One region of the Halomonas sp. M1 genome, then DNA from elsewhere that is predicted to be linked to it. Evidence: riboswitches for the same ligand, from Rfam matches in the RefSeq annotation. Region 1 holds a riboswitch; each other region holds the start of a gene.
What was found. A riboswitch is a leader RNA that binds a small molecule or an ion and turns the genes downstream of it on or off. The one in region 1 is predicted to bind thiamine pyrophosphate.

Region 1 (6,094 bases):
TTTTACCTCTTTATTTTGTTGGCCGCTGGGTTAACCGCTGTTGCCCGTATGGTGGGTCTGCTGGCCCCTATTCCGCTGTGGGTAACGGCCAGTGTGGTGATGGTCGCCACGTTGATTTATACCTTTTACGGCGGCCTGCGCGCGTCCATTTACACGGATAAGCTACAGATGGTGGTGATTATGCCACTGCTAGGGCTGCTGCTGGTGTTTGGCTGGCAGGCTGCCGGTGGCGTTGCGCCAACGCTTGCAGGGCTTGCCGAGAGTGCGCCACAGCTCCTGCAGGTGAGCGATATAGGCGGTATACGCGCAGGGTTAACGTTCTTTCTTGCCGTAGCGCTTACCGGGCTCTTTTACCAAGGTACGTGGCAGCGTATTTACGCGGCGAAAGATACCAAGGTGCTGCGCCGAGGCTTCTGGATTAGCGGTGTATGCAGCTTCATCGTGGTGGCCCTGATGGGGCTATTTGGGTTGGCCTTTGTAGGGCTGGGGCTTGAAGGTGACGGCTCTGTGGCGCTGTTTAGCGTGCTATTGGCGGATGTGCCGTTATGGTTCGCTTTAGCGCTGGTGCCGTTGGGCCTCGCGTTGGTGATGAGTAGCGCGGACTCCACCATTAGCGCAACGTCGAGTATTATTGCTGTGGATATGGGGCGGTTACTCCCCAACGCCAGCAGTGCTTCATTGATGAGTATGTCACGCTGGTTGATTGTATTGGCTGCCATCCCGGTTACCTGGGTCGCCTCCCAGGGGTACAGCGTGCTTTATCTATTTTTGCTCGCTGATTTGCTCTGCTCAGCCGCTGCATTCCCGGTGTTTTTTGGGCTTTTCTATCGCCGTTACACGGGTCTTAACGCGGTTATCAGTACCGCGCTGGGGCTTGTGGCGGGATTGGCAATGTTCCCTGCACCCGGAGCGAGTACGGCAACCTTATTGGAGTCTTTCCTACTAGCGGCGCTGGTGCCCGTGGCGGTGTCGTTGCTGCTCTTACGTGTACTGCCGTCACGCCCAGCGTATGATTTTGGCTTGTTGCACACGGCAGTGCGCCGCTTTAAGGGGTGAATGCCGGGCAGTCGATATAGCGCTAATATGGCCGCCCGGCATCGCTTACGCTGTCGGGCGGGCCAGCCCCAAATGGTCACGCAGGGTGTTACCCGTGTACTCACGGCGGAATAGCCCACGTGCCTGCAGCAGTGGAACGACCTGCTCAATAAAGTCCTCAATACTACCCGGTAGCGTCGGCGGCATCAGGTTGAAGCCGTCTGCGCCGCCGCCCTCTACCCAGCGCTGCATCTCATCTGCAATCTGTTCGGGTGTGCCCACCATCGTGCAGTGGCCTCCGCCTGCCGCCAAGCGGCCTAATAGCTGGCGTAGTGTCGGGGCTTCGCTTTCGATAATGCGCAAAATAGTGGCATAGCGTCCTTTAGGCCCAGCAAAAGCCTCCAGTGGCGGCAGTTCTGGTAACGGTGCATCCAGCTCCCAGTGGCGGCAATCCTGACCGATAAATTGGCTTAGCTGATGCAGCGAATCTTCGGTGGGTAACCGCTCATCCAGTTCACGCTGCTTTGCCTTTGCGGCGGCCTCGGTGGACGCTACATATGTGACCAGCCCAGGCATAATCGCCACTGGCGCGCGGCCAGCCGCCCGCACGCGGGCTTGAATGTCTTGGTAGTAGGCTTGCGCCGAGGGGAGGTCGTAGGCCACCGCATAAATCGCTTCTGCATAGCGCGCTGCCAAGTTGCGCCCCGGTTCAGAAGCACCCGCTTGAAACAGCACAGGATGCCCCTGGGGTGGTCGCGGTACGGTTAGCGGGCCATTGACTAAAAAGTGTTCGCCATGATGATCAATGGGCCGCACTTTGCGTGGGTCAGCATACTGGCCTGCTCGGTCGCAGCGTAACGCATCATCCGCCCATGAATCCCAGAGCGCTAACACCGTTTGCGCAAACTCTTCAGCGCGGGCGTAGCGCACCTGCTGAGGAGGCATGGCCTCAAAGCCATGGTTGCGCGCTTCGCTATCAAACATCGAGGTGACTAAGTTCCACCCCATGCGCCCGTTAGAAATATGATCTAACGAAGCGAGCATTCGCGCCGCATGAAACGGGCTAAAAAACGTGCTGGAAATCGTCGAAATCAGGCCGATGTGCTCGGTGGCGCGGGCCATAGCGGATAGCGCCGTCAACGGTTCTAAAAACCACTGAGGCCCTCCGCTCACGTTGCCTGCGGCATGGCCATCGGCAAAAAAGACGGCGTCTAATTTTCCGCGTTCAGCGGTGCGTGCCAGCGACTCATAATAGCCAATGTCACCCATGCGCTCGGCAGCAGAACCCGGTTCGCGCCACGCGGCCTTGTGATGCCCGCAGCCCATAATGAAAAGATTGAGATGCATCGGTGTTGTCATTAGTTTTTAACCAACCCGCCATCGACCACCAAGTTTTGGCCGGTGACAGCCCGGCTCCAAGGCGATGCGAAAAACAGCGCTGCATCTGCAAACTCTTCCGGAGTAGTGACGCGGCGCAGCGGGGTGTTGGCAGCGATGAGGTCGAACACCGCTTCAGGCGTAGCCGCTGAGGCATCGGTGGTGCGCAGCAGCCCGCCCGAGAGCATATTCACCGTAATACCGTCAGGCCCCAGGTCGTTGGAAAGCGTGCGGGTGAGCGACAGCAGCGCCGCCTTGGCAGCGGTGTAATCGTGGTAAGGCACGACCGGATTCTGGAAGAGGTTAGTGCCAATATTGATAATCCGCCCACCACCCTGTTCGCGCATGCCCGGCAGCGCCGCCTGAATGGTGTTGAGCGCGCCGCGTGCCACGCCCTGCAGCTGCTGGTCGAGGTTTTCCCAGGTGAGTGTATCTGGAGATGGGCGGGCGTCGCCGTTAAATGAAAAATCCGGCAGGGCGTTGTTAATCAGCGTGGTTACCGGCATCCCAAAATGTGCTTGCGCGGTGGTGAACATCGCCTTCACGGCGGCAGGGTCACGCACGTCGGCTTGTATAGCCAGCGCGCGCTCAGGGGCGTGTGCCGCCACGGCATTTGCCGCGTCAGTGCTGTTTAAGTAGTTGACGATAACCCGTGCGCCCTGGGCTAAAAACGCGTGCGCTAGGCACGCGCCTAGGCCACGGCTAGCGCCGGTGATCAATACAAGTTGCTGGGAAAACGGGAGTGCGGTGGGTGTTGTTGGCATTATGGTACGTCCCTCGTAAAGGCGAGGGATGCATACCGGCCCATGGCAGGGCATTAGTGTGACATCCCTTCGCCGGTATGAACTGGATCAGGTTCAGCGGGTCTTATCTCAGCCCTGGCGTAACGCCAGGACACCCCGTGTCGTTTGTTGAAGGTATCCTAACTGATAATCCTGCTCGATTCATACCGCAAGGTTCAAACCGATAGCCACCCGCCGCGCTTGTCAGAATCGCCAGCGCCTAGAAGGCTTCCCATTCGGGTTCTGCTTCGAGTACCTTGCGGTGGTGATTAGCACGAGCGGCCGGAGGAGCTGCTGCCACCGGGACAGCAAGGCGGCTGGCAGTGGTCAACGTTTGTGATACGGCAGCGCTTGCGGGTAGCCCCATCGCGTTATCGTTCATGCGAAATGCGCTAACGGTGTCTGCCAGGAGATCCGCCTGGGACTTCAGCGCCGATGCAGCAGCAGCTGACTGCTCCACCAGACTGGCATTTTGCTGAGTGACTTGATCCATTTGGCTAACAGCAACGCTGACTTGCTCGACCGCCTGGGACTGCTCCTCTGACGCGGCGTTGATGTCCGCCATCAGTTCGGAAACCTGCCGCACACTGCCAACCACCTGCTCCATGGCTTCGCCTGCCTGCTGAACTAATGTGCTCCCGTCTTTGACCAGCTCTCCGTCGAGGGTGACCAGCGCCTGGATCTCTTTGGCGGCCGTGGCGCAGCGCTGAGCAAGGTTGCGAACTTCGCTGGCAACCACGGCAAAGCCGCGCCCTTGCTCTCCCGCCCGGGCGGCTTCCACTGAGGCGTTCAACGCCAGTATGTTGGTTTGGAAAGCGATGCTGTCGATGACGGAAATAATGCTGCCGATCTTTGCTGCACTCTCTTCAAGCTCATGCATCTTGCCCATGGCCTGGGCTGTCTTTTCACCACCGTTATCGGCCAACTGACGAGCGTTGCGCACCAGTTCATTTGCCTGGCGGGTGTTGTCGGCGTTCTGTTTCACCGTCGCGGCAACCTGCTCCATGCTAGTAGCGGTTTCCTGAAGGCTGGCCGCCTGTTCTTCCGTACGCTGAGAGAGGTCGTAATTGCCTGAGGAAATTTCGCCGGAGGCGATATGGATTGCTTGGGCTGAGTGCTGAATCCGTGCCACTAGCTCACGCTGCTGAATCTGTGTTTCGCTCAGCGACTCAAGGGCAAGACCTATTTCATCCCGGCGTTCGATCTCAATATGGTTATTCAGGTTGCCAGCGGCAATTGCCTTAAAATAGCCAATCATCCGGCCGAGGGGCTGGGTAATAACACGAATCAACAGCCATCCGCCTAGGGAGCCAATCAGCAGCGCCAGAATGATCATGGCAGCGGTTAGCGTGCGCATAAAGGTAAACGTTGACTGTGCCGAGGCATACTCGGCTCGTGCTACTTCGCTTTGTAGGTCAATCAAATTACGCAGCGTTTGGTTGGCAGACGTGAACGCGGGACGAGCGACCTCAACCATATGGGCTGTCGCGCGATCAATACTACCTGCTTCGTAGAAAGTGATGGCTGGCGCGATACCCTGCTGAAAGAAAGTGCGACGTTGGTTGCTATAGCGCTCGGCTAACTCTGCCTCTTGGGGCGTTAAGAAGGTAGCCATATAGGCTGACCAAAGCTGCTCCATCGTCTCAGTGTTGGCGGCTACGGTGTCTAAGTGGGACTGACGGTTAGCGCTGCTGGTGGACTCACCACTAGCGGTCTCATGGGTCAAGCTGATTTGGTTGAGTTCTATGATGCTGTCACGCATTAACTCATCAATGCGGGTGAGCTGCTGTACGGGAACTAACCGATCTTCATAAATGGTTTCTATAGCGCCGTCCATGGCGGTCATGCCGCGTATGCCAAAGCCGCCAACAACGGCGATCAGGGCAATTAACAAGACGATCAAAAGGATCAGGCGCGCTTTAATAGTAAGGGACATCCAAACTTCCTAGGAGTGAGGGAGTAGTTAACGGCTTGCTGAAAATGCCAGGGAGAGGCGGGCAGTGTTGCTCGCTTTTTTGTCGTAACCAGTCGGTGTGTATTGATTGTTTGAGTGTTTTATTCTTTTCTATTCTATCGTTATTTTCTTAAATACCTACCGCTATATTCTTCTATGGGCGTTGATGCTTTTAGCTATCTTGTTGTGCGGTACGTTGCTGTTGCGTAAGCGAAGCGGCACATAGCGGCGTGAATCAACGCAGTGAGGTTGCGTTAAAACATTTGCCTGCAGTGCTTAGCTTTTTAGGCGCAATATGGTGCGGCAGGAAGGGCTGTCAAACAAAAAAAGCACCCGTAGGTGCTTGATTTGTATAGTAAGGTGGTGGAGGCGGCGGGAATTGAACCCGCGTCCGCCAGCACTCGCCTATTGGCTCTACATGCTTAGATTCCGTCATTTGTTTTAACGCAACTGACTCCGACGGTCAGGATTCAGTCACGCGAGCCCTCTAAAGTTTAACGGTTGGAGAGAAGACACCACCAACCGCGGTCCTATCAGCTTTAGCTCGTATCCCCTCAGTGATGAATAGGCACATCACCTTAGGGCCAGACAAGAAGCTAACAGTGTTTAAGCTGCTAGCGCGCCTTGAGCGTAGTTTTCGTCATTTGCGACTATTTGATTGTGATGTGGGATTTACGAGATACATCACGCTCTCGGCATGCACCGCAAGGGTTGTCACCGGCGTCGAAACCATGTCGCCCCCTTATTACAAGCGAGCATTCTAACGTGCTCGCTGCTAATTGACCAGTTAAGCCTTGTTATGTTCCCGCATGATTCGCCCTTTTTGACGGCTCCAGTCGCGATCTTTTTCAGTGGCGCGCTTGTCATGCAGCTGTTTACCTGTCACCAACGCCAGCTCACATTTTACTTTATTGCGCTTCCAATAAAGCTTGAGCGGCACACAGGT
Region 2 (6,094 bases), 110 kb from region 1:
AGCTTGAGTTTGCCTTGCTAATGCGCGATCTCAAGCCAGCGGCGTCTATTCCCGCTGTTCAGCTAGGAATGCCTGCTTCCTGAGTCTGCTCCACCGCTGAAAACGCCTGCGCCGCCTGGCGCGGGTATGGCTGACCACAGATGGCTGAAATCACCGCAAGGCCATTGGCGCCTGCGGTTTTAGCGTGCGCTGCGTGCTCAGCCTTTAGACCACCAATCGCCACGCTGGGCAGCGGGCAAACCTCAGCCAACTGTGCCAGTCCATCAAAGCCAATCGGTTGAGCGTGGTCTTGCTTGCTACCTGTGGCAAATACAGGCCCTAAGCCTACATAGTCCAGTAGCTCAACCGGGACGGCCTTGAGCTGGGAAAGTGTGTTAATAGAGAGGCCGATAATGGCATTAGGGCCTAGCGCTTGGCGGGCTTCCTGCACCGCCGTATCGCTTTGGCCCACGTGCAGGCCATCGGCGTTGCTCTCTATGGCTACGTTAAGGCGGTCGTTAATAATCAGCGGCACGCCGCTTCCCGCAAGCAGTGTTTTCAGGCGTTTCGCCTGGGCAATCATCTGCGCGTCGCTGGCGTGCTTGTCGCGTAGCTGCACGATAGTGACTCCGCCCTGCACCGCGGCCGCTACTGTCTGCTCTAGGCCAAAAGAGGCGCAAAGGTTCGCGTCGGTTACCAAGTAAAGCGAGAGATCAAACGGCATGCACTGCCTCCAGTTGGGCAAAGGTAGAAAGGTCATTGGGGGTGAGTTGATACAGCGCATCTAATAGCGCGACTTGAAAGCTGCCAGGGCCGGTGGCATGTTCTCCCGCTCGGCTACCTGCCAGGGCAAAGCAGGCTAGCGCGGCGATGCTTGCTTCAAAAGGGCGCTCACGATTTGACGCTACAAAGCCTGCTACCAAGGCGCTTAGGCCACACCCTAGGGTGGTTACTTTAGGCATCAGCGCATGGCCACCTGTGAGGCGATAGTGGTGGTGGCCGTTGGTCACAAAGTCCTCTAGGCCGGTCATCGCCACTACACAGCCATGGCGTTGAGCAAGCGCAATAGCCCCGGTAAAAGCGTCTTGGGTAGAGGCGGTGGCATCTACCCCGCGCCCTTGGCCAGCTAATCCTCCAAGCGCCAGGATCTCTGACGCATTGCCACGAATCACCGTCGGCTGGTAGGTGAGTAACTCAGCACATAGCGTTTGGCGAAAGCGTGTGGCACCCACGGCAACTGGATCTAATACCCACGGGATGTCTTGGAGATGGGCCGTTTTCGCAGCCACTAGCATGGCGTCCGCCCAGGTAGAGGAGATAGTGCCTATATTGATTGATAGCGCGCCAGCAATCGCCGTAAAGTCGGCGACTTCTTCAACGGCGTGAAGCATGGCAGGTGATGCGCCGGCGGCGAGCAGTATGTTGGCGGTGCTGTTCATCGCCACATAGTTGGTTATGCAGTGCACTAGCGGCGTAGAGGAACGCAGCGCTTCAAGATAACCGCCTAGGGGGTAATCGCTCAAGGAGCGTGAGGTCATAGCATCCTCCCGGCAGGGAGGTGGTGTAGAGGCACCACGACTCCCTACGCCGGTGTTATTCGGTTCAGGTTCAAAGGGTGCTTCTCAGCCGTCATAACGGCGCCCCTGTCGTGGGGCCTACTATCCTTGGCTTAAACGGATCTGTAAAGCTTTGGGTTGCCGGAAGTGCTTTCCAAAAACGGGCAGCTACGAGACTAGCTAAGTACGTGACTACCGAAAGGAAATACGCGTTCCATAGGTAAGCATCTCGTCCGGCGTTATCGCTTTGCCTTCCACACCGATCATCTCATCGCCGCACTGGTCGGCAAAGGTAAGCACACCATGTGTTAGCCCTAGTTGGCCAAGGGCATCGCGGATTTCACCGGTGCCCATAAAAGTGCTGACGTGACCTTCACTGTTGCATAAATCAGAGACGCCATTAGCGTGATGAAAGCGTACTTTGTAGATACCATCCATCGACTCGACTTCCACTATCGGTGAAAAGCCGTTTTGCAGCACATGAGACAGCTGCTTCAGCGTTAGTCGGTCGCCCAGGGTCATATCGATTGCAGTCATGACAAGCTCCAGATTGACCCCGCTCGCGGGTCATCTAACGGTTGTTAAAGAGAAAGTTAGTCGTCTCTAAAGAGTCCGGTTTAGACTCGTTTTGTAAAGCATTTGATACGCAAGTGTAGAAGATTTGCATAAAATTTCCAGTCACTATATATCGATTGTACGGCTTTGTGGTTAACGCACTGCGTCCAGAGCATGCTGCTGAAGCTTAATCAGCGGAATAATTTCTAGCGTCCGCTCATGGGTGCTTGAAAGAATCACCGGTGGCGCAAGACCCACCTGAGCGGCTTCGGCCCAGCGGTGGGCGCAGAGGCACCAGCGGTCGCCGGGGGTCAAACCGGGAAATTTATGCTCAGGGCGAGGGGTGATTAAGTCGTTACCTTGAGCACGTGAGAAAGCTAAAAACTCTTCTGTCACCATGGCGCACACTGAGTGAACGCCTGCATCATCGGCCCCCACGCGGCAAAAACCATCGCGGTAGAACCCAGTTTTAGGAGAGTGGCAGCAGGGAGTTAGCGGCTCACCCAGTACATTACGGTCACGGGACATGCGGTCTCCTTTGGTAAAGGCTAGAATTCGCTAAATGCTGCCTTCATAAAGTATCGTTGAGGTAGAAAAGCGCTTTATGAGGTGATGATATTCAGCACTCTAAAGCCTTGTGCAAAGTAACCGCTTCGTCAAAGTATTTACGCCCCTCTAGGGTATTTTGTATTGGTTAATTCAGCCGCAGGAGAGACCCATGTCGTTTAAAGGTGAACAGCACCCAGGGGTTGCCCCCGTCGCACCGCAAACCCAAGGGTTTTGCTTAAATCACACCATGCTGCGGGTGAAAGACCCCGAGCGTGCTCTGGCGTTTTACTCGAAGGTATTTGGTATGCAGGTATTAAGGCGCCTGGACTTTGAGGAGATGCAGTTTTCGCTCTATTTTCTAGGTAATGTGGCCGCGGGGGATAACGTACCCGAAGAGACCCAGGCGCGTACCGCCTGGACATTCAGCCAAAAAGGCCTGCTAGAGCTAACTCATAACTGGGGCACCGAAAACCAGCAAGATTTTGCTTATCACGATGGCAATGCAGAGCCGCAAGGTTTTGGGCATATCTGTTTTAACGTACCGAATTTGGAAGCCGCCCAAGCATGGTTTGACGAGCATAACGTTACCTTTGTTAAGCGTGCCGACCAGGGCAAAATGAAGGACGTTATTTTCGTCAAAGACGCAGATGGCTACTGGATTGAAGTGATTCAGGCAGACCGCATGGCGGCGATGGGCGACTAATATGGCCCATTTGTTATTTCGGCTACGACACGTAACGGATGAAGAGGCGCTGGAAGTTCGCCAACTACTGGATGAACGCGGCTTTGACATCTACGAAACCCAGGCGGGGTTTTTTCGCCTGGGGGTAGATGCCATCTGGCTTCGCAACCCCCACCAACGTGAAGCGGCAGAGGCAGCGTTGGCAGAGTACCAGGCTGAACGCCAAGTGAAGGCTCGGCAAGCGTATGATGATGCCGCTGCCAGGGGAGAAGCGCCAACGCTATGGCGGCGCTTGGCCGCGCATCCGTTTCAAGTGTTGCTGGTTATGGTAGCCGTTGTGATGATTATCCTGATCACGCTACTGCCATTTATAGGTTTGATAGACTAACGGCGGCCAAATGGCCGCGTTTTAAATAAAGCTGTGCACCACTGCCGCCTGCTTTAAGTTGAAGTGCGGCGCCAGCGGGGTAGCGGCACCAGCTGCCTGCAGGGTACTCGGTGCTGCTTTCCCACAGCGACCCTTCCAGTACAAAGAGCTCTAACCCGCCGCTAAGAGTAGGGTAGGAGACTGTTACGTCGGCTTCCCAGCGCTCCAGGCTTACCCGCTCTGGGCCATACTGTTCTGAGTGGTAGGTATGCAGCATTTTGTAAGTAAGGCCAGCGCGGCGGTCAGGCTGCCAGGGCAAGCGGTGGGCGGGGACGGCAAGTTGCAGAAGGTCATCTTTATCAAATTGATGCAGCTTAACCAGAATTAACGCGCCTTCGTTGCCAATCTGGGGTGTATGCCCAGTACCAATCGGGTTGCGCAAATAGCTGCCAGCGGGGTAGCGGCCATGCTCATCGGCAAATACCCCCTCAAGCACCAAGATTTCCTCACCGCCGCCATGGGTGTGATGGCTAAACTGGCTGTTGGGCGCGTAGCGCACTAGGCTGGTAGCCCTGGCTACTTCATCGCCAACGCGGTCTAACATCATCCGTTCCACGCCCGCGCTGGGAGACGCTACCCAACGATATTCTTCCGGCGTAACACAGGCAAAGTGGCTAAAATCGGCGTTCAGGCGCATGGTAAGGGCTCTTTGCTGGGGTGAAGACGAGGGATTACTGACAAGTCTCCTTATCCCAGGGCTAAAATGCAATGCAAAAAAAACCGCCTGTTCGGCGGTTTTAAACGTGTGCAGTGACGTTTAGTGACTATGACCATGATGGTCGTGGTCGTGGTCGTGGTCGTGGTCGTGGTCGTGGTCGTGGTCGTGGTCATCATGACCATGATCGTCATGACCCGGCTCGGCCAGCGCATCGTGTAGCACACGCGCATTATGGCGCATCATGCCTAGGTAAGTACGGGCCTCACCTTCCGCTGCCAACGCATCGGCGTAGAGCGTGCCGGCAATAGGTAGGCCAGTCTCTTCGGCTAGCTGAACAATGATCGACTGATTGGTCATGTTCTCATGGAACAACGCTTTAACATTCTCCTGCTCAATCACGTCCACCAGCGCCGCCATGCTGGCACCGCTTGGGTCAGCTTCGGTGGAAAGCCCTACTGGGGAAAGGAAGTTCACCCCATAAGCGCTAGAGAAGTAACCAAACGAGTCGTGACCGGTAATCACACTGGCAGAGGCGGGTATTTCACTAATCAGAGCACGAATCTCAGCATCTGCTTCTGCCATTTCAGCGAGGTACTGTTCGGCATTGGCCTGATAAGTATCGGCGTTAGCGCTATCGGCTTCCATTAAGGCATCACGAATGTTCGCTACATACACCTTAGCTTGCTGCAGATCCTGCCAAGCGTGAGGGTCATCATCGCCATGTTCGTGATCGTGGTGCCCGTGGTCATGGTCGTCATGCCCGTGGTCATGGTCGTCATGACCGTGCCCATGATCATCATGACCGTGGTGGTCGTGCCCATGATCGTCATGACCGTGCTCATCGTGCTCGTTATATGCAAGGGCGTTAATACCCTCGGTGGCGGTTACCAAAACCCCCGAGTAGTCGCTTGCGTCGATCAATCGCTCCATCCAGCCTTCAAACAGCAGGCCATTAAAAACGACCACATCCGCTTCGGCTAATGCGCGGGCATCGCCAGGCCTAGGGGAGTAAACATGGGCATCGCCATCGGGGCCGACCAACGAGGTAACGTTAACGTGCTCGCCACCGACATTTTCGACCATGTCAGCCAAAATAGAGAAACTGGTGACAACGTTAACCCGCTCGTTAGCAATGGCCGCAGGTAGTGCCAGCATTGCGGAGACACCTACGAGCCAGCGCGAGGAAGAGGAAAGCGACATACAACACTCCTTACCATTTTAAGTAATAAACGTGATGGCACCTATTCAAGCGCAAGCGGCGTTGTTTTACGCCGCAGCTTAGCGGCTAAGCTGTGGTAGCGGCCGAACAGTGCCGACAGTAGATAGCCCACCCCTGCCAGCAAAATAATGCTCGGCCCAGAGGGAATATCCAGGTGAAACGAGAGCAGCAGCCCGCCTGTGCTCGCGATCATTGCCAACACAATGGCAATGCCGATCAAGCCCTCTAGGCGCTTGCTCCAAAAACGTGCCGATGTCGCGGGCAGCATCATTAGCCCCACGGCCATCAATGTGCCCAGGGTTTGAAAGCCGGCGGTTAAGTTCAGCACCAGCAGCCCCAAGAACACGCTGTGTACCCAGCCGCTGCGGCCGCTTTGCCCACGTAGGAACAGAGGGTCCAAGCACTCCACCACCAGTGCGCGGAAAATCACTGCCAAGGTCAGTACAATCAGTGTGCTGATCGAAGCAAT
Region 3 (6,094 bases), 1.3 Mb from region 1:
ATCATTACCTCACTGTGCCCTGGCGGCAAAGAGCGCATGCGCCGGCTGATGAGCACCATCGCCGCCGGGCGCCTAGATCTTGGCCCCATGGTGACCCACCGCTTCGCGCTGGAGGATATCGTCGAAGCCTACGATCTTTTCTCCCATCAGCGCGATGGCGTATTAAAAGTGGCGCTAAGCACTGCCTAGCGCCGTGGATGGCGGGCTACACCTCCTGGTATAGCTCGCTGCCTTCCCGGCGGAACTTCTCCGCCTGCTCCTGCATGCCGCGCTTCACCGCTTCCGCATCGCTCTCGGCGGCGTTCTCAGGTGTGCGATCCCGGTAGGTATCGCGCACTTCCTGGCTGATCTTCATGGAGCAGAACTTCGGCCCGCACATCGAGCAGAAGTGCGCCACCTTGGCGGAATCCTTCGGCAGGGTTTCATCGTGGAATTCCCGCGCGGTATCCGGGTCTAGGCCCAGATTGAACTGGTCTTCCCAACGGAACTCGAAGCGCGCCTTAGAAAGGGCGTTATCACGACGCTGCGACGCCGGATGGCCCTTGGCTAAATCTGCCGCGTGGGCAGCAATTTTGTAGGTAATGATGCCGGTTTTGACGTCATCTTTATTGGGCAGGCCCAGGTGCTCTTTCGGCGTCACGTAGCAGAGCATCGCACAGCCAAACCAACCGATCATCGCTGCCCCAATGCCCGAGGTAATGTGGTCGTAACCGGGGGCGATATCGGTAGTGAGCGGGCCGAGGGTGTAGAACGGCGCTTCGTGGCAGGCTTCAAGCTGCTTATCCATGTTCTCTTTGATCAAGTGCATGGGCACGTGACCGGGGCCTTCGATCATTACCTGAACGTCATGCTTCCAGGCGATCTTCGTCAACTCGCCCAGGGTTTCGAGTTCAGCGAACTGCGCTTCATCGTTGGCATCCGCGATTGATCCGGGGCGCAGGCCGTCGCCAAGGGAGAACGCCACGTCGTACTGCTTGCAGATCTCGCAGATCTCCTCGAAGTGGGTATACAGGAAGCTCTCCTGATGATGGTACAAACACCACTTCGCCATAATAGAGCCGCCACGGCTAACAATGCCGGTGACGCGGTTGGCGGTGAGCGGCACATAGCGCAGCAGCACGCCGGCGTGAATGGTGAAGTAATCCACGCCCTGTTCCGCCTGCTCAATCAAGGTATCGCGGAAGACCTCCCAGGTGAGGTCTTCGGCAACGCCGTTTACTTTCTCCAGCGCCTGATAGATGGGCACCGTACCAATCGGCACCGGCGAGTTGCGGATGATCCACTCGCGGGTTTCATGGATGTTCTGGCCGGTGGAGAGGTCCATGATGGTGTCTGACCCCCAGCGGATGCCCCAGGTCATTTTATCGACTTCTTCTTCAATGGAAGAGGTGACCGCCGAGTTACCCAGGTTGCCGTTAATCTTCACCAGGAAGTTACGGCCAATAATCATCGGCTCGGATTCTGGGTGGTTGATATTACAGGGAATAATCGCCCGGCCACGAGCGACTTCATCGCGCACGAACTCCGGGGTGATCTCTTTGGGCAGGCTGGCGCCAAAGCTCTGGCCCCCATGCTGATGGCCCAGAATGCGCTCTACTTCTGCAGTGCCCAACGCCTGGCGGCGCTGGTTTTCGCGGATGGCAATAAATTCCATTTCTGGCGTGATGATGCCCTGGCGGGCGTAGTGTAGCTGAGTAACGTTTTTCCCTGCTTTGGCACGGCGCGGGGTGCGGGTTAGGTCAAAGCGCAGCTGGGCAAGCGTTGGGTCGTTGGCGCGGCGCTTGCCGTAATGGCTGGTGGGGCCGTCTAAAAACTCGGTGTCGTTGCGCTCCTCAATCCAAGTGCGGCGCAGTTCTGGCAGGCCCTTGCGCAAATCAATGCGGGCGTCTGGATCGGTGTAAGGGCCGGAGGTGTCGTACACCAGCAGCGGCGGGTTCTGTTCATCAATGCTGCTGGTCTTAGTGGGTGATAGGGTAATTTCCCGAAACGGCACGCGGATATCCGGCCGCGAGCCTTCTACGTACACCTTGCGCGAGGCGGGCAGCGGCGCCACGGCGGCGGCATCTACCTGGGCGGTTTCGGCTAAAAAGTGGCTGGTTTTACTCTTGACGGTCTTATTCATTTCGGTGGTCTTCCTTTGTTTTTGGTGTTTTTAGGTCGTGCGTGAGGGGGGGTTATTCGCTGAGTTCCAGGCCCATCTGCCAGAAGTCGATTTCCAGGCGCGTGGCATCGCGGAAGATTTTGGCAAGTTCAGCAAAGCGGGCAGGGGTGACATCGGCCAAGCGGGCATCGAGCCATTCAAGCTCCGCCTGCATAGCGGCCTGAAACTCTTCGCCTTCGTACATGGCAATCCAGGCGTCAAAGGGGTTTTGCGCGCCGCGCACCGTGGTTGGCTGAGCGTTCAGCCAGTTGGCGATTTCGCCGTAGCCCACTAAGCAAGGGGCCAGCGCTACGTGCAAATCGAGCAGGTCGCCACGGTTTCCGGTATCCAGCACATAGCGGGTGTAGGCCAGGGTTGCGCGGGCTTCTGGTAGCTCGGCAAGCTCTTCTTCGCTGATGCCCCACTCTTGGCAAAAGCCCACGTGCAGGCCCAGCTCCACATCCACAATGGCTTTTAAACCTTCATGGGCTTGGCGCAGGTCGGCAAGGGTGGGGCTTTTGTAGGCGGCCAGCGCATAGGCGCGGGCAAAGTGGATCAAAAACAGGTAATCCTGCTTCAGGTAGTGGCGAAACGATGCATCAGGCAGCGTGGCGTTGCCCAGCTGGCGCACAAAATCGTGCTCAATATAGGCGCGCCAATCGGTTTGGCAGGCGGTGGTGAGATCAGTAAAGTGGTAGCCCATGATGCCTCCGGTAGTGGTGATCCGGAGGTAGGCGATAAAGATCGAGAAGATGGCGTGGAAGGTGGCGTGCAGTCGTGAAAGCTAGCCAAGGCCATCGCTTGATCCCTACGCCGGTACCCGCGCGCTCATCTAGGAGCAGCGCATTAGCCGGATCAGGTTCAGCGGGACCAGCGCTTTGGCAGTATCAGCAGATACGCCCTGCGCCATCTCAGCCGGATTCACCGGCACCCCGTCAAGCAGTTAGTTAGCGGAGTCTAGGCTGCGGGTGGGGGAGATGCAAGGGGGTAAGTTAAGTGCAGTGTGCCGCAAATTGTGAAAGCGAATCCAGTAGCAGTAGGTTTTCTCAGTACGGAAGCTATAGCGCTTGACCCGCAGGCTCGCCTTGACGCGTTCCATCAGTTTCATAAGAGCCACCCTTGGTGGCTGTCCATAAACACAGTTTTATTGAACAGGGCAAAACACGCAAGCACGCGGATTTTGGTTATGTAGCCAAAATTCGCTTTGCTTTCAATGGAATTAATGGGGTAAAGTCAATTTTGTGGCTGCATAACCTCAATCAATGTGCCCGCACGTTCATTGAGGTTATGCAGCAGGGGATATAATCACTGTTATATCGCTAGGAGAGGAAAGTGTTCAAGGTAGTAAGAGCAGTTTTTCCTGATGATCTAAATGATGTTCTTGATTTGTACCGCGAGTATGTTGCCAGCACCTCGGTAGATCTTTCTTTTCAAGGTAATGATCAGGAATTTAACCACTTACCTGAAAAGTATAGCTCTGAAGAGTCAAAGATCTTTTTGGTGAAAAAAGACAGCAAGCCTGTTGGGTGTGCTGCATTTCGGAGATTGGATGAGTCGGTCTGTGAAATGAAGCGAGTTTATATCCAACCAAGTGCTCGTGGCCACAATCTGGGTACACTGCTAGTTGATAGAGTATTGCAAGAGGCTGTTATCAGTGGCTACAAGAAAATTTGTTTAGATGTTCTTCCAGAGTTCAAAACTGCTTTGAAATTATACAGATCATATGGATTTGTTGAGCATCCACCCGTAACGAACAATCCTGTTCCAGGAACGCACTTTTTGGGTTTGGAGTTAGAGCAATATAACCAAGCATTGCAGCGGACGAGCCGCTGAATGCAGCGTTATGTGCTACGAGTTATCGATCAATCTTGGATGACAAATGACAAAAAAATATAGACTCACGTTGATAGCACTCTCGCTTATTACTCTACTCATAGTCGGACGACTACTGACTGGGGGATTTTCCTTCATACTTGGTCAGTTTTGGTTTACGTCAGGATTGCTTTTACTCGTATTGCTATCTCTCATAGACCAACCGCATTTTTCTAAAGATTCCAACATCTTTGTTAACGCAGTAACAGCGGGTATTTCGTTATTGTTAGTGGATACCCCTGACAGGGATTTTTTATACTGGGGGTTTTTCTCTGTCACTATTTATCTATTGTTTTCAAGTTACGGGCTGCTTTGGTTTCGCCAGCTACCTTTAGCTGATGAAAACAAACTTATTCGATTCTTATCTAGACTAAACCGAGAAATTGGAAAGCCGGAAGCCCTTTTTTCTGCGTTCTTCTTGTGGGGTATTTATAAACAGTTTGGTGCGGATTCAAATGAATTTGATGCATTGCTTGTTTTCTGGATTGTTTTCACAATTCTCAATCTTCCATCTCTCGCGAGATCTTTGGAAGATTTGATAACTCCGGAAAAATCAAATCAATCAAAAAGCGCGATAGGTCAAATTTTTGGAGTTAAATCTAAAAACACTTTTTTGGTTAAACTTGCTCCTGCATTAAGTGGCTCTGGTCAATGCCAACCTTTTGACTTCGTTGAATTTAAGCATGGCCCTGAACAGCGGCCCCGGCGAGGTCTGATTATTGAAGAATATATTCTGAATCAGGAGAGCTGGGTTAAAGTCCTTGCAAGTCCTTCTATTGATCACGTTTTTTCTAAAACTCCCTTCGTCGGAGCTGGATCACGTGACGTGGTATATAAAATTGAAGAAGTGCCGACCAATGACCTTCTTGGGCGACTAGTTGGTATAGTTACCGAGCATAGCAAAATAAACTATTTGAGATTTACCTACAACTCAGCTATAGAAGTCAGCGAAGGGCAGTTGCTTGGAGTCAAGGTTGGTTCAACTGAAGTTCTTTATCAAATTGTTGAGGGGGTCACGAGTATTGAAAGTTTGGAACAAAAGAACGAGTCAGGGTTTATTGTCGGAGAGGCAATCCAACTTGGGACGTGGAATTTAGAGAGGCTTCAATTTGAGCAATTCGGCTGGGTTCCTGAGATAAATACTCCAGTATTTTTAGCTTCTAATATTGATGAGCCAACAATAGCGAATGACGAAATTATCGTTGGTCGAATCCCAAATACAAACTACCCTGTTGTACTTAGCAAACCATTGGCAATGTCTCACCATATGGCTGTAATAGGGGTTACAGGTACAGGTAAGTCCGTATTTTCACGGAACTTAATCAGAGAATACCTCAAGGAAGACGACACTAAAGTTATCTGCATAGACTTTACTGGAGAGTACGTAGGGAAATTTGAGGATCTAAATCCTCAGTCTGTTATTTCTCAAGATGTTTCGGAGCAACTTTTCAAAGATATCGACTTCATCGAGCGGGAAATTGGGAATAATTACAATAAAGACACTGAAAATTCACGCGCCAAGAAGAAAGAAGTATCAAGAACAATTTATGATCAGCTTAAAGCGTTCATGGAAAGTGAGAACAAGCTTGCCATCTTCGAATTGCCACATGTTGAAAATACTTCCGGAGTATTGACGTACACCAAGACATTCTTCCGCATACTTTTTCACATCGCCAAGACCGAAAATAATTTTGGCAAGAGGTTATGCCTTGTATTGGAAGAGGCACATACTATTGTCCCCGAATGGAACTTTGCAGGCGTATCTGACAAGGCTTCACAGGGCTTACTCAATAGTATCGCCCAGATTGCACTTCAGGGCAGGAAATACAATGTAGGGTTGTTAGTTATTGCACAAAGAACAGCAAATGTTTCGAAGACTATTCTCACCCAATGCAACACTATCGTCTCATTTCAAGAGTTTGATAAAACGAGCAGTGAATTTCTTGCTAACTATTTTGGTCAGGAAATTGTTAAATCCTTGCCAAAACTTAGATTTCGCCAAGCTATTGCTGCTGGTAAGGCATTTCGCTCAAGTGTCCCAATGATTTTTGAAGTCCCTGAGATAGAAGAATGAGATGCGCA

Region 2: linked by a shared signal. The riboswitch ahead of thiM (hydroxyethylthiazole kinase) and the one ahead of P8S54_RS12945 (3-oxoacyl-ACP reductase) in region 1 are both predicted to bind thiamine pyrophosphate.
Region 3: linked by a shared signal. The riboswitch ahead of tenA (thiaminase II) and the one ahead of P8S54_RS12945 (3-oxoacyl-ACP reductase) in region 1 are both predicted to bind thiamine pyrophosphate.

What each region holds. Positions count from the first base shown of each region.
Region 1 covers NZ_CP121119.1:2,799,672-2,805,765, forward strand. Annotated here, with positions in the region: gene P8S54_RS12935 (sodium:solute symporter family protein) at 1-1,056, shown strand, start outside; gene P8S54_RS12940 (LLM class flavin-dependent oxidoreductase) at 1,102-2,382, opposite strand; gene P8S54_RS12945 (3-oxoacyl-ACP reductase) at 2,394-3,176, opposite strand; TPP riboswitch at 3,224-3,324, opposite strand; gene P8S54_RS12950 (methyl-accepting chemotaxis protein) at 3,415-5,130, opposite strand; RNA gene ssrA (transfer-messenger RNA) at 5,510-5,890, opposite strand; gene smpB (SsrA-binding protein SmpB) at 5,936-6,094, opposite strand, start outside.
Region 2 covers NZ_CP121119.1:2,690,784-2,696,877, forward strand. Annotated here, with positions in the region: gene yegQ (tRNA 5-hydroxyuridine modification protein YegQ) at 1-83, shown strand, start outside; gene thiE (thiamine phosphate synthase) at 59-703, opposite strand; gene thiM (hydroxyethylthiazole kinase) at 693-1,517, opposite strand; TPP riboswitch at 1,542-1,634, opposite strand; gene P8S54_RS12475 (hypothetical protein) at 1,728-2,072, opposite strand; gene P8S54_RS12480 (DUF2237 domain-containing protein) at 2,244-2,618, opposite strand; gene gloA (lactoylglutathione lyase) at 2,809-3,342, shown strand; gene P8S54_RS12490 (DUF6164 family protein) at 3,344-3,709, shown strand; gene P8S54_RS12495 (cupin domain-containing protein) at 3,690-4,385, opposite strand; gene P8S54_RS12500 (zinc ABC transporter substrate-binding protein) at 4,506-5,606, opposite strand; gene P8S54_RS12505 (metal ABC transporter permease) at 5,648-6,094, opposite strand, start outside.
Region 3 covers NZ_CP121119.1:1,492,347-1,498,440, reverse strand. Annotated here, with positions in the region: gene P8S54_RS06765 (NAD(P)-dependent alcohol dehydrogenase) at 1-189, shown strand, start outside; gene thiC (phosphomethylpyrimidine synthase ThiC) at 206-2,122, opposite strand; gene tenA (thiaminase II) at 2,175-2,843, opposite strand; TPP riboswitch at 2,929-3,085, opposite strand; gene P8S54_RS06750 (hypothetical protein) at 3,084-3,248, opposite strand; gene P8S54_RS06745 (GNAT family N-acetyltransferase) at 3,473-3,973, shown strand; gene P8S54_RS06740 (DUF87 domain-containing protein) at 4,020-6,086, shown strand.